Regions from separate parts of the Zoogloea sp. GDB6 genome, predicted to be linked through region 2. Evidence: riboswitches for the same ligand, from Rfam matches in the RefSeq annotation. Region 2 holds a riboswitch; the other holds the start of a gene.
What was found. A riboswitch is a leader RNA that binds a small molecule or an ion and turns the genes downstream of it on or off. The one in region 2 is predicted to bind S-adenosylhomocysteine.
Positions count from the first base shown of each region.

Region 1: linked by a shared signal. The riboswitch ahead of metH (methionine synthase) and the one ahead of ahcY (adenosylhomocysteinase) in region 2 are both predicted to bind S-adenosylhomocysteine.

Region 1 covers NZ_CM161497.1:4,774,964-4,780,403, forward strand. Annotated here, with positions in the region: gene metH (methionine synthase) at 1-1,637, opposite strand, end outside; S-adenosyl-L-homocysteine riboswitch at 1,725-1,796, opposite strand; gene AC1PQG_RS21835 (oxidoreductase-like domain-containing protein) at 1,846-2,085, opposite strand; gene AC1PQG_RS21840 (bifunctional aminoglycoside phosphotransferase/ATP-binding protein) at 2,193-3,626, shown strand; gene AC1PQG_RS21845 (hypothetical protein) at 3,605-3,928, opposite strand; gene AC1PQG_RS21850 (ammonium transporter) at 3,965-5,266, opposite strand.
Region 2 covers NZ_CM161497.1:215,701-221,140, reverse strand. Annotated here, with positions in the region: gene dsbD (protein-disulfide reductase DsbD) at 1-1,746, shown strand, start outside; S-adenosyl-L-homocysteine riboswitch at 1,801-1,909, shown strand; gene ahcY (adenosylhomocysteinase) at 2,011-3,423, shown strand; gene metF (methylenetetrahydrofolate reductase [NAD(P)H]) at 3,480-4,337, shown strand; gene AC1PQG_RS00980 (DnaJ domain-containing protein) at 4,343-4,621, shown strand; gene AC1PQG_RS00975 (hypothetical protein) at 4,618-5,124, shown strand; gene AC1PQG_RS00970 (hypothetical protein) at 5,143-5,440, shown strand, end outside.

The sequences.
Region 1 (5,440 bases), 1.2 Mb from region 2:
TGGATGAAGTCCACCGCGTAGTTGTCGTGCTCCTCGATGCCGGTGGCGATGGCAAAGATGTTCGGGTCGAAGATGATGTCTTCCGGCGGGAAACCAATGCCGGTCAGCAGTTCGTAGGCCTTGGCGCAGATCTCGGTCTTGCGGGCGAAGGTGTCGGCCTGGCCCTTCTCGTCAAAGGCCATCACGATCACCGCCGCGCCGTACTGGCGGCACAGGCGCGCCTGGCGCAGGAACTCGGCCTCGCCCTCCTTCATGGAGATGGAGTTGACCACGCCCTTGCCCTGGATGCACTTCAGGCCGGCCTCGATGACGCTCCACTTGGAGGAGTCGAGCATGATCGGCACGCGGGAGATGTCCGGCTCGGAGGCGATCAGCTTGAGGAACTTCTCCATCGCGGCCAGCGAATCGAGCATGGCCTCGTCCATGTTGATGTCGATGACCTGGGCGCCGTTTTCAACCTGCTGGCGGGCCACCGCCAGCGCGTCGTCGAAGCGACCTTCGAGAATCATGCGGGCGAAGGCGCGGGAGCCGGTGACGTTGGTGCGCTCGCCGACGTTCACGAACAGCGATTCCGGACCGACGTTGAAGGGCTCCAGGCCCGACAGGCGCAGCTTCTTCTCGATGTGCGGGATGCTGCGCGGGGTGACCAGCGCGACCGCCTCGGCAATCGCCTTGATGTGCGCCGGCGAGGTGCCGCAGCAGCCGCCGACGATGTTCACCAGGCCGGAGCGGGCCCATTCGACGATCTCGGAGGCCAACTGCTCCGGCGTCTCGTCGTAGCCGGTGGGCGACAGCGGATTGGGCAGGCCGGCGTTGGGGTGGGCGGAGACGAAGGTGTCGCAGACAGTGGACAGTTCATCCACGTACTGGCGCAGCTCCTTGGCGCCCAGCGCGCAGTTGAGGCCGAAGCTGATCGGCTGGGCGTGGCTGAGAGAGTTCCAGAAGGCCTCGGCGGTCTGACCGGACAGGGTGCGACCAGAGGCGTCGGTGATGGTGCCGGAGATCATCACCGGCACACGCTGCTTGATGTCGGCGAACAGCTTCTCGACGGCGAACACCGCCGCCTTGGCGTTGAGCGTATCGAAGATAGTCTCGATCAGCAGGATGTCGGCGCCGCCCTCGAGCAGGCCCTTGGCCGAGTCGTAGTAGTCATCGACCAGCGCATCGAAGCTGATGTTGCGGAAGCCCGGATCGTTCACGTCCGGCGAGATCGACAGGGTGCGCGACGTGGGGCCGACCACGCCGGCGCAGAAGCGCGGCTTGGCCGGGTTGGCGGCGGTGAATTCGTCACACAGCTCACGCACCAGGCGGGCGCCCTCCACGTTCAGCTCGTAGGCCACGTCGCCCAGCCCGTACTCGGCCTGGGACACGCGGGTGGCGTTGAAGGTGCAGGTCTCGATGATGTCCGCGCCGGCCTCCAGGTAGGCCCGGTGGATGCCGCCGACCACGTCCGGGCGGGTCAGCACCAGCAGGTCGTTATTGCCCTTCAGGTCCTTGGGATGATCGGCGAAGCGCTGGCCGCGGTAGTCGGCCTCACCGAGCTTGTGCTGCTGGATCATCGTGCCCATCGCCCCGTCGAGGATCAGGATGCGATGGGTCAGGGCGGACTGGAGTTCGGCGGTGCGGTCGGCTTGCATGGATCTACCTCGGTACGGATTTGTCAGCCGGGAGGGACGCGCGCTGCAGCGGCACAAAAGCGAACAGCGCGGCAAACCCGGCTGGAAGGTTTGCGAGCGCCGTTGATGATTGCCGAGCCTGGCCCACGGGTTTCGCAGGTCGCAACGCTCCTCGGCAAGGGGCGGATTTTACGGGGTTTTCAGTCCATCTGCCAAGATCGGGCAGCGTTCAGGCGTCGACCGCGGCGAGCAATTCGCGGGCGTCATCCCGCCACCAGCCGAGAGCCGCGTAGAAGCCTTCCCACACGCAGCCGTTGCAGCCACGTCCGCAGCAGGTGGTCGGCGCTGGTGGCGGATTGCGATGTGCCAGCCCGGCCGCGTCCAGCAGGCCACGGATAGCGGCAATCTGCGCCTCGGCCTCGGCAAGGTCGGCGGGACGAGAGGTGAAGGGATCGACAAACGCAGTCATGGCGGCAGCTCCAGCAGCGGGGGCCGCGACGATAACACGGCCCAATGCAGGGATGCAGCGGACACTTTTGAACGCTCGGCCTAATGCGACGGGAGGATAATGACGTCATGTCCGCCCCACTCCCGCCCTGGCTCGAAGCCTTCCGCGCCCAGCTCGGCGCAGAGCTCGTCGAAACCCATATCTCCTGGCTGCTGCTGGCCGACGGCTTCGCATGGAAGCTGAAGAAGCCGATCACCCTGCCCTTCCTCGACTACGGTTCCGCGGCGCGCCGGCACTTCTTCTGCCAGGAGGAGCTGCGCCTCAACCGACGCTTCGCGCCCGAGCTCTACCTGGGCCTGGAGGCGGTCGGTGACAGCGGGGAATGGGCGGTCAAGATGCGCCGCTTCGCCGAGAGCCAGCGCCTCGACCACGTCTGTGCCCGCGGCGCGCTGACGCCGACGCACCTGTCGGCCCTCGCCCGCGTCGTGCATGCCTTCCACCGCGCCGCAGCAACGGCCCCCGCCGCCAGCCGCTTCGGCGAACCGGAGCAGATCCGCACGCCGGCCATCGACAACTTCACCGCCATCCGCGGCTTGCGGCCGGATGCGGCGCCACGCCTCGAGCGCCTGGAAGCGTGGACCGAGGCCGAGTTTGCGCGCATCGCCCCACGGATGGCGGCCCGCAAGGCCGCCGGCGGCATCCGCGAATGCCATGGCGACCTGCACCTGGGCAACCTGGTGCTGCTGCACGGCGAGGTGATCCCTTTCGACTGCATCGAATTCAATGACGACTTCCGCTGGATCGACGTGGCCTCCGAGCTGGCCTTCACCTATGTGGACCTGCTCGACCACCGCCGGCCCGACCTGGCCGTCTGGCTGCTCAATGAATGGCTGACCGAGTCCGGCGATTTCGACGCCGTGCCGGTGCTGCGCTTCTACGCGGTGTACAAGGCAATGGTCCGCGCCAAGGTGGCCGCTTTCGCCGGCCAGCCGGACACCACCGATGACTACCTGGCCCAGGCCGCACGCCTGACTGCACCTACGCGTCCGCGACTGGTGATCACCCACGGCCTGTCCGGCTCCGGAAAGAGCAGCCTCAGCGCCGAGTTGCTGCGCGCCGACCCCCACGCCGCCACGCTGCGCCTGCGCTCCGACGTGGAACGCAAGCGCCTGTACGGACTACCGCCGCTGGCCAGCAGCCGTTCCTGCGTGGCCGGCGGCATCTATACACCGGAAGCGACCCGCCGCACCTATGCGCGCCTGACCGAAGTGGCCGGCCAAATACTGGATGCCGGCTGGTCGGTAATCGTCGACGCGGCCTTCCTCCAGCGTGACGAGCGCAGATCCTTCGCCGAACTGGCCCAGCGGCATGGCGCCGATTTCGCGATTCTCGCCTGCACGGCGCCGCTTGACGAGCTGCGCAGCCGCTTGCGGGCCCGTCGCAACGACCCTTCCGAAGCCACCGTCGAAGTGCTCGAACGGCAGCTGGAGTGGATCGAGGAACTGGATACGGACGAACAGGCCCACGTCATCCCGCCGCCTCAGCGCAGGGAGCCGACGTAACGCTCGGTCGGGTGGGTGGAGTTGGGGCGCGATGAGCGCAGCCGCTCGAGGAGACCCCGGGCCACCCGATCATTGGCCGCGTCGCCATCGACCGATCTCTCTTCCAGCTCCATGGCGGCTGTCAGCCGCTCAGCCAGGTCGGTCAATTCGGCATTGCCGGCCTCCCCGGCCAGGCGCACGATCTCCCGCGCGTAGTCCTTGTTCACCCGCATGTATTCCACATCGGTGATACGGTTGCTGACCCTGCGCATCAGCAGGTGGATGCGGCCCATCAGGCCGTAAATGACGGTATCGGACTCCATAGCGATTCCTTTCCGGTTCCGTTGAAAATCAGTTGATCAGGCGTGGCTGATGGTTTCACCATGCTCGACGAGGTCGAGGCCTTCCGCCTCGGTACGCTCGTCCACCCGCAGGCCCACCAGGCGGTCGATGAGCTGCAGCACGCAAAAGGTGGCACCGCCGCTATAAACCAGGGTGGCGGCAATGCCCGCCAGCTGGGCCAGCAGGTTGCCCCGCACACCGCCGATGGCCGGTGAGGCCAGCCAGCCGGTCAGCAACGCACCGAGAATGCCGCCGACCCCGTGGATGCCGAAGGCGTCCAGCGCATCGTCGTAGCCGAGCATGCGTTTCAGCGCGGTGGCACCCAGGTAGCAGCCGACACCGGCAACGAAGCCGATCAGCAGCGCCGCCTGCGGCGTGACATAGCCGGAGGCCGGCGTCACCGCGACCAGCCCGCCGACTGCACCGGACACCAAGCCGAGGGCACTCGGCCGGCCGCGCATCAGCCACTCGGCGCCCATCCAGGACACCGCAGCAGTCGCCGCCGCCAGCTGGGTGACCAGCATCGCCATGCCAGCCCGGCTGTCCGCAGCCAGCGCCGAACCGGCGTTGAAGCCGAACCAGCCGACCCACAGCAAGGCCGCGCCAGTCAGCGTCAGGGCCAGGTTGTAGGGCGTCATGGCCTGCCGGCCGAAACCGTCCCGCGGCCCCAGCACCAGTGCACAGACAAGGCCGGCCACGCCCGCGTTGATGTGCACCACGGTGCCGCCGGCGTAATCGAGCGCCCCCAGCTTCGCCAGCCAGCCGCCCGGCTCCCACACCCAGTGGGCCACCGGCGCATACACCAGCACCGACCACAGGGCAGCGAACAACAGAACTGCCGAGAACTTCATGCGCTCAGCAAAGGCACCCGGCACCAGCGCAGTGGTGATGATCGCGAAGCTGAGCTGGAACATCGCGAACACGGATTCGGGGATGCCCGCGCCATCGATGCCAGCCTGGCCATCCAGTTGCAGGCCGTCGAGGAACAGCCGGTCGAGCCCGCCCAGCCAGGCCGAACCGGGGCGCAGGGCCAGACTGTAGCCGACGAGGCTCCAGGTCAGCGTCACCACCCCAGCGATCGCCACGCTCTGGCTCATGGTGGACAGCACGTTGCGGCGCCGGACCATGCCGCCGTAGAACAGCGCGACGCCGGGCAGCGTCATCAGCAGCACGAGGGCACTGGCGGTCAGCATCCAGGCGGTGTTGCCGCCATCCGGGTGGGCCGGAGCAGCAGCCAGCGCGACATCGGAAAACAGTGACCAGAGAAATGGCACCGCAGCAAGGCGGGCCAGAACAGGCAAGGCAGGACTCTTCGGCATGAGCACTTTCGGCAGACGGACCGCGCACGGGGCGGCATATGTGCACATGCAGCAAATCCTGTGCCGGGCCGGATCGGCCGGAAAGCCCGTGTTTTCGCTCGTCTTGCGCCCCTGGATGGCTCACTCATCCGACATGGAGCACCGGCCTGGTGCAAGCCGCTGGCATCGGATCGT
Region 2 (5,440 bases):
GAAGAGCCGCTGCCGGTCGAACAGGCCTTCCGCGTCTCCGCCCGCGCGGTGGACGACCACACCGTCGAAGTACGCTTCCAGATCGCCGACGGTTACTACCTGTATCGCCACCGCTTCAAGTTTCAGGCCGAAGGCGTGACCTTCGGCGAACCCGCCATCCCGCCCGGCAAGCCGAAGAAAGACGATGCCTTCGGGCAGGTGGAGATCTACCGCCACGAACTGGTCGTCCCGGTGCCCATCGTCGCCGGCAAGCCGCCCTTCGAGCTGGAAGTCAGCAGCCAGGGCTGCGCCGACATGGGCATCTGCTACCCGCCGCAGAAGCAGAGCTTCACCATCGCCGCAGCCGGCGCCGACGGCGGATCCGGCGGCTTCCTGGCCCGTGCGCTGGGCAAGGCCGAAACGCCCGCCGCCAGCGCAGCGCCGGCCTCGGCCGCTCCTGTGGCCGACAGCAGCCACGACGAATCCGGCCGCATCGCCCGCCTGCTGTCCGGCGGCAGCACCGCCACCATCCTGCTCAGCTTCTTCGGCTTCGGCCTGCTGCTGGCGCTGACGCCCTGCGTGTTCCCGATGATCCCGATCCTGTCCGGCATCATCGTCGGCCATGGCCATGCGATCACCAAGGGCCGCGCCTTCGGCCTGTCCAGCCTGTACGTGCTCGGCATGGCCCTCACCTACGCGGCCGCTGGCGTCGCCGCCGGGCTATCCGGCACGCTGCTGTCCGCCGCACTGCAAAACCCCTGGGTACTCGGCGCCTTCTCGCTGATCTTCATCGTGCTGGCCGGCTCCATGTTCGGCTTCTACGAACTGCAGCTCCCCATCGCGCTGCAGAGCCGCCTGTCCGACACCGTCAACCATCAGGGCGGCTCGCCCGGCGGCATCCTGCTGATGGGCGCCCTGTCCGCGCTGATCGTCGGCCCCTGCGTCGCCGCACCGCTGGCCGGCGCCCTGCTCTACATCGCCAAGACCGGCAACGCCGCGCTCGGCGGCGCCGCACTGTTCATCATGGCCCTCGGCATGGGTGCCCCGCTGCTGCTCGTCGGCGTACTGGCGCGCAGCGCGCTGCCCAAGCCCGGCCCGTGGATGGAAGGGGTCAAGCGCGCCTTCGGCGTGATGCTGCTGGGCGTCGCCATCTGGCTGGTCACGCCGGTGCTGCCGAGCGTCGTGCCGATGCTGGCCTGGGCCGGCCTGCTGGTGTTCTCGGCGATCTACCTGCACGCCCTTGATCCGCTGCCGCCCCATGCCAGCGGCTGGCAGCGTTTCTGGAAGGGTTTCGGCGTGCTCGCGCTGCTCGCCGGTGCGGCGCTGTTCATCGGCGCGATGGCCGGCTCCCGCGACCCGCTGCAGCCCCTCGCGATCCTGCGTGCCCAGGCCGCCGGAGCGCCCGCCGCAGCCGAAACCAGGTTCCAGCGCGTCGCCTCGGTGGAAGAGCTCGACCAAGTCATCAAGACCTCCACCCGCCCGGTGATGCTCGACTTCTATGCGGACTGGTGCATCTCCTGCAAGGAGATGGAGCGCTTCACCTTCGCCGACCCGGCCATCGCCAAACGCCTGGCCGGCTTCCAGCTCGTGCAGGCCGACGTCACCGCCAACAACGATGCCGACAAAGCCCTGCTCAAGCGCTTCAATCTGTTCGGCCCGCCCGGCATCATCTTCTTCAAGGCGGGCGGAGAAGAACGCCAGGATCTGCGCGTGGTCGGCTTCCAGGAAGCGGAGGTCTTTGGCAAGGTCCTCGACGCAGCGCTGTAGGAGCGCGGCAAAATTCTCAAGAAAATCAGCGTCGATCCGCTATAATCGCCCCCCTGAATCGAGGAGCGCTGCAAGACCGCCGGGTGCAAGGCCCGCCGTCCCAGGCTCGATGTCGGTGCCGCGAGGCTTTTCTCCGCGTCACCCGCAACCGCGCTCACCCGTCCATGCTTGTTTGCAAACCCGTGCCGGGCACGGGGAGACGCGGTGAGCCATCATCCCGAGCCACGCGTAGTCCCTTCCCGGCCACATGTTCGAGGAGTTCTCATGAACGCTGTGGCTGAAAAGTTCACCGATTTCGTTATTGCCGACCTGTCCCTGGCCGACTGGGGTCGCAAGGAAATCCGCATCGCCGAAACCGAAATGCCCGGCCTGATGGCCATCCGCGAGGAATTCGCCGCCAAGCAGCCGCTGAAGGGCGCGCGCATCACCGGCTCCCTGCACATGACCATCCAGACCGCGGTGCTGATCGAGACGCTGACCGCTCTCGGCGCCGAAGTGCGCTGGGCCTCGTGCAACATCTTCTCGACCCAGGACCACGCCGCCGCCGCGATCGCCGAAAAGGGCATCCCGGTGTTCGCCGTGAAGGGCGAATCCCTCACCGACTACTGGGACTACACCCACCGCATCTTCGAGTGGGCCGACGGCGGCTACAGCAACATGATCCTCGACGACGGCGGCGACGCGACGCTGCTGCTGCACCTGGGCGCCCGCGCCGAGCAGGATCTGTCGGTGCTGGACAACCCGGACAGCGAGGAAGCCGTGGTGCTGTTCGCCTCCATCAAGGCCAAGTTGCAACAGGATCCGACCTGGTACTCCACCCGCCTGGCGCAGGTGAAGGGCGTCACCGAGGAAACCACCACCGGCGTGCACCGCCTGTACCAGATGCACGCCAAGGGCGAGCTGAAGTTCCCGGCCATCAACGTCAATGACTCGGTCACCAAGTCCAAGTTCGACAACCTCTACGGCTGCCGCGAATCCCTGGTGGACGGCATCAAGCGCGCCACCGACGTGATGATCGCCGGCAAGATCGGCGTGGTGCTCGGCTACGGCGATGTGGGCAAGGGCTGTGCACAATCCCTGCGCGGCCTCGGCGCCACCGTGTGGGTCACCGAAATCGACCCGATCTGCGCGCTGCAGGCAGCGATGGAAGGCTTCCGCGTGGTCACGATGGAAGACGCCGCCTCCATGGGCGACATCTTCGTCACCACCACCGGCAACGTGGGCGTGATCACCCACGACCACATGAAGGCGATGAAGAACAACGCCATCGTCTGCAACATCGGCCACTTCGACTCCGAGATCGAAGTCGCCAGCCTGCGCCAGTACGAGTGGGAGAACATCAAGCCCCAGGTCGATCACATCATCTTCCCGGACGGCAAGCGCATCATCCTGCTGGCCGAAGGCCGCCTGGTTAACCTCGGCTGCGCCACCGGCCACCCGAGCTTCGTGATGAGCAACTCCTTCGCCAACCAGACCCTGGCCCAGATCGAGCTGTTCACCAAGCTCGAGCAGTACCCGGTCGGCGTCTACGTGCTGCCCAAGCATCTCGACGAGATGGTGGCCCGCCTGCACCTGAAGAAGATCGGTGCCAATCTCACCGTGCTCTCCCAGGCCCAGGCCGACTACATCGGCGTGCCCGTCGCCGGCCCCTACAAGGCCGAGCACTACCGCTACTAAGAGCTGGCCCCTGCCCGCCGACGCCCATGCGCCGGCGGGCCCACGAGGAAAATCCCGTGCCGAACAAGACTCCCTTCTCCATCGAATTCTTCCCGCCCCAGACCCTGGAAGGCGTCGAGAAGCTGCGCGCCACCCGTGCCCAGCTGGCCGTGCTGCAGCCCGAGTTCTTCTCGGTCACCTTCGGTGCCGGCGGCTCCACCCAGGCGCGCACCTTCGAAACGGTGTTCGAGATCCAGCGTGAAGGCCACCAGGCCGCGCCGCACCTGTCGTGCATCGGCTCCACCCGCGAGCACATCCGCGAGATCCTGCTGCGCTACAAGGACGAAGGCATCCGCCGCATCGTCGCCCTGCGTGGCGACCTGCCCTCCGGCGTCGGCGATCCGGGCGAACTGCGCTACGCCAACGAGCTGGTCGAGTTCATCCGCGCCGAGACCGGCGACCATTTCCGCATCGAAGTCGCCGCCTACCCGGAATACCACCCCCAGGCGCGCACGCCGCAGGACGACCTGCTGGCCTTCAAGCGCAAGGTGGATGCCGGTGCCGACTCGGCGATCACCCAGTACTTCTACAACCTCGACGCCTACCTGCACTTCCGCACCGAATGCGAGCGCCTCGGGGTCAACGTGCCCATCGTGCCGGGCATCATGCCGATCGTCTCGTTCTCCAAGCTGGCACGCTTCTCCGATGCCTGCGGCGCCGAGATCCCGCGCTGGATGCGCCGCAAGTTCGAAGCCTTCGGCGACGACTCGGAATCCATCAAGGCCTTCGGCCTCGACGTGGTCAGCGAGCTGTGCGCCAAGCTGATCGAAGCCGGCGCCCCCGGGCTGCACTTCTACAGCATGAACCAGGCCGGCCCCACCATCGCCCTGTGCGAACGGCTGGGCATCGGCCAGGTCAACAACAAGCAGGGCTGAGCGCCATGCGTGATCCCTACGAAGTCCTCGGCGTCGCGCCGAGCGCCTCGGCGGAAGTCATCAAGACCGCCTACCGCAAGGCGGCGCGCCTCTACCATCCGGACCGCAACCCCGATCCAGGCGCCGCAGCGCGCTTCCGCGACATCCAGACGGCCTATGATCTGCTCTCCGACGAGGCCAAGCGGCGCGACTACGACGCCCTGCGCCAGCGCAACCTCATCGACGACCCGCTGCAGGAGGCCACGTCCCTGTGGGCCTCGTACATTGAAAAGGTAATTTCTTGACCTCGTTTTACTTCGAAGACATTTTCGAGCGCTACGCCAGTGAAATCGACGACCTGCGCTCCGACTCGGAAGGCAAGGACGTGCTCAAGAAGCGCGTCCGCGAGAAACACAGTGAATTCCCCTTCCTGCTCTCGATGATCGACACCGCCCCCGAGATGGTGGCCTCCGCACTGCACGGCGCCTTCCGCTTCAGCGCGCCCAAGGCCCTGCACGCCGCCTCGCACACCGAGCCGGGCGACGGCAGCTTCCCCAACTGGGACGAACTCGCCGAATCCCTCGAACTCGCCCCGTGGGCCAAGCCGCTCGTCGAGCAGAGCCTCAAGCAGGCCGGCGGCAGCGATTTTCTCGTCACCGCCGCAGTGCTCGAATGGATGCTCGGCAGCGGCGCCATCGCCCGCGCTGCCGCCCCCAGCGCCAGTGATGAAGACGAAGACAGCGACGACCTCGGCGAAGCCGGGGAAGAGTGGCTGTCCGAACAGGGCTTCGACGCCGTCGACCGTTAATCGAAAGGTTTTCCCTCCATGTCTGAGCTTGTCATCAAGCAAACCCATGCCTTGATCCAGGCCGGCGAAATCGCCGAAGCCGAAGCCAATCTCGCCGTCATCGCCGAACAGGAAGGCGACCACGCCCTGGTGGCGGTGCTCGACGAGATGGCCCCCAAGGACGTGCTGGCCGTCATGCGCGAGTTCGACGCCAGCAAGGAATCGGTCATCAACCTGCTGGTCAGCCCCGAGCAGTTCGTCCAGGCCATCCTGCTCGAACGCCAGTACGGCGAGCCCCTCGAGAAGTACGTGCCGCGCCTGCGCAACACCATGAACG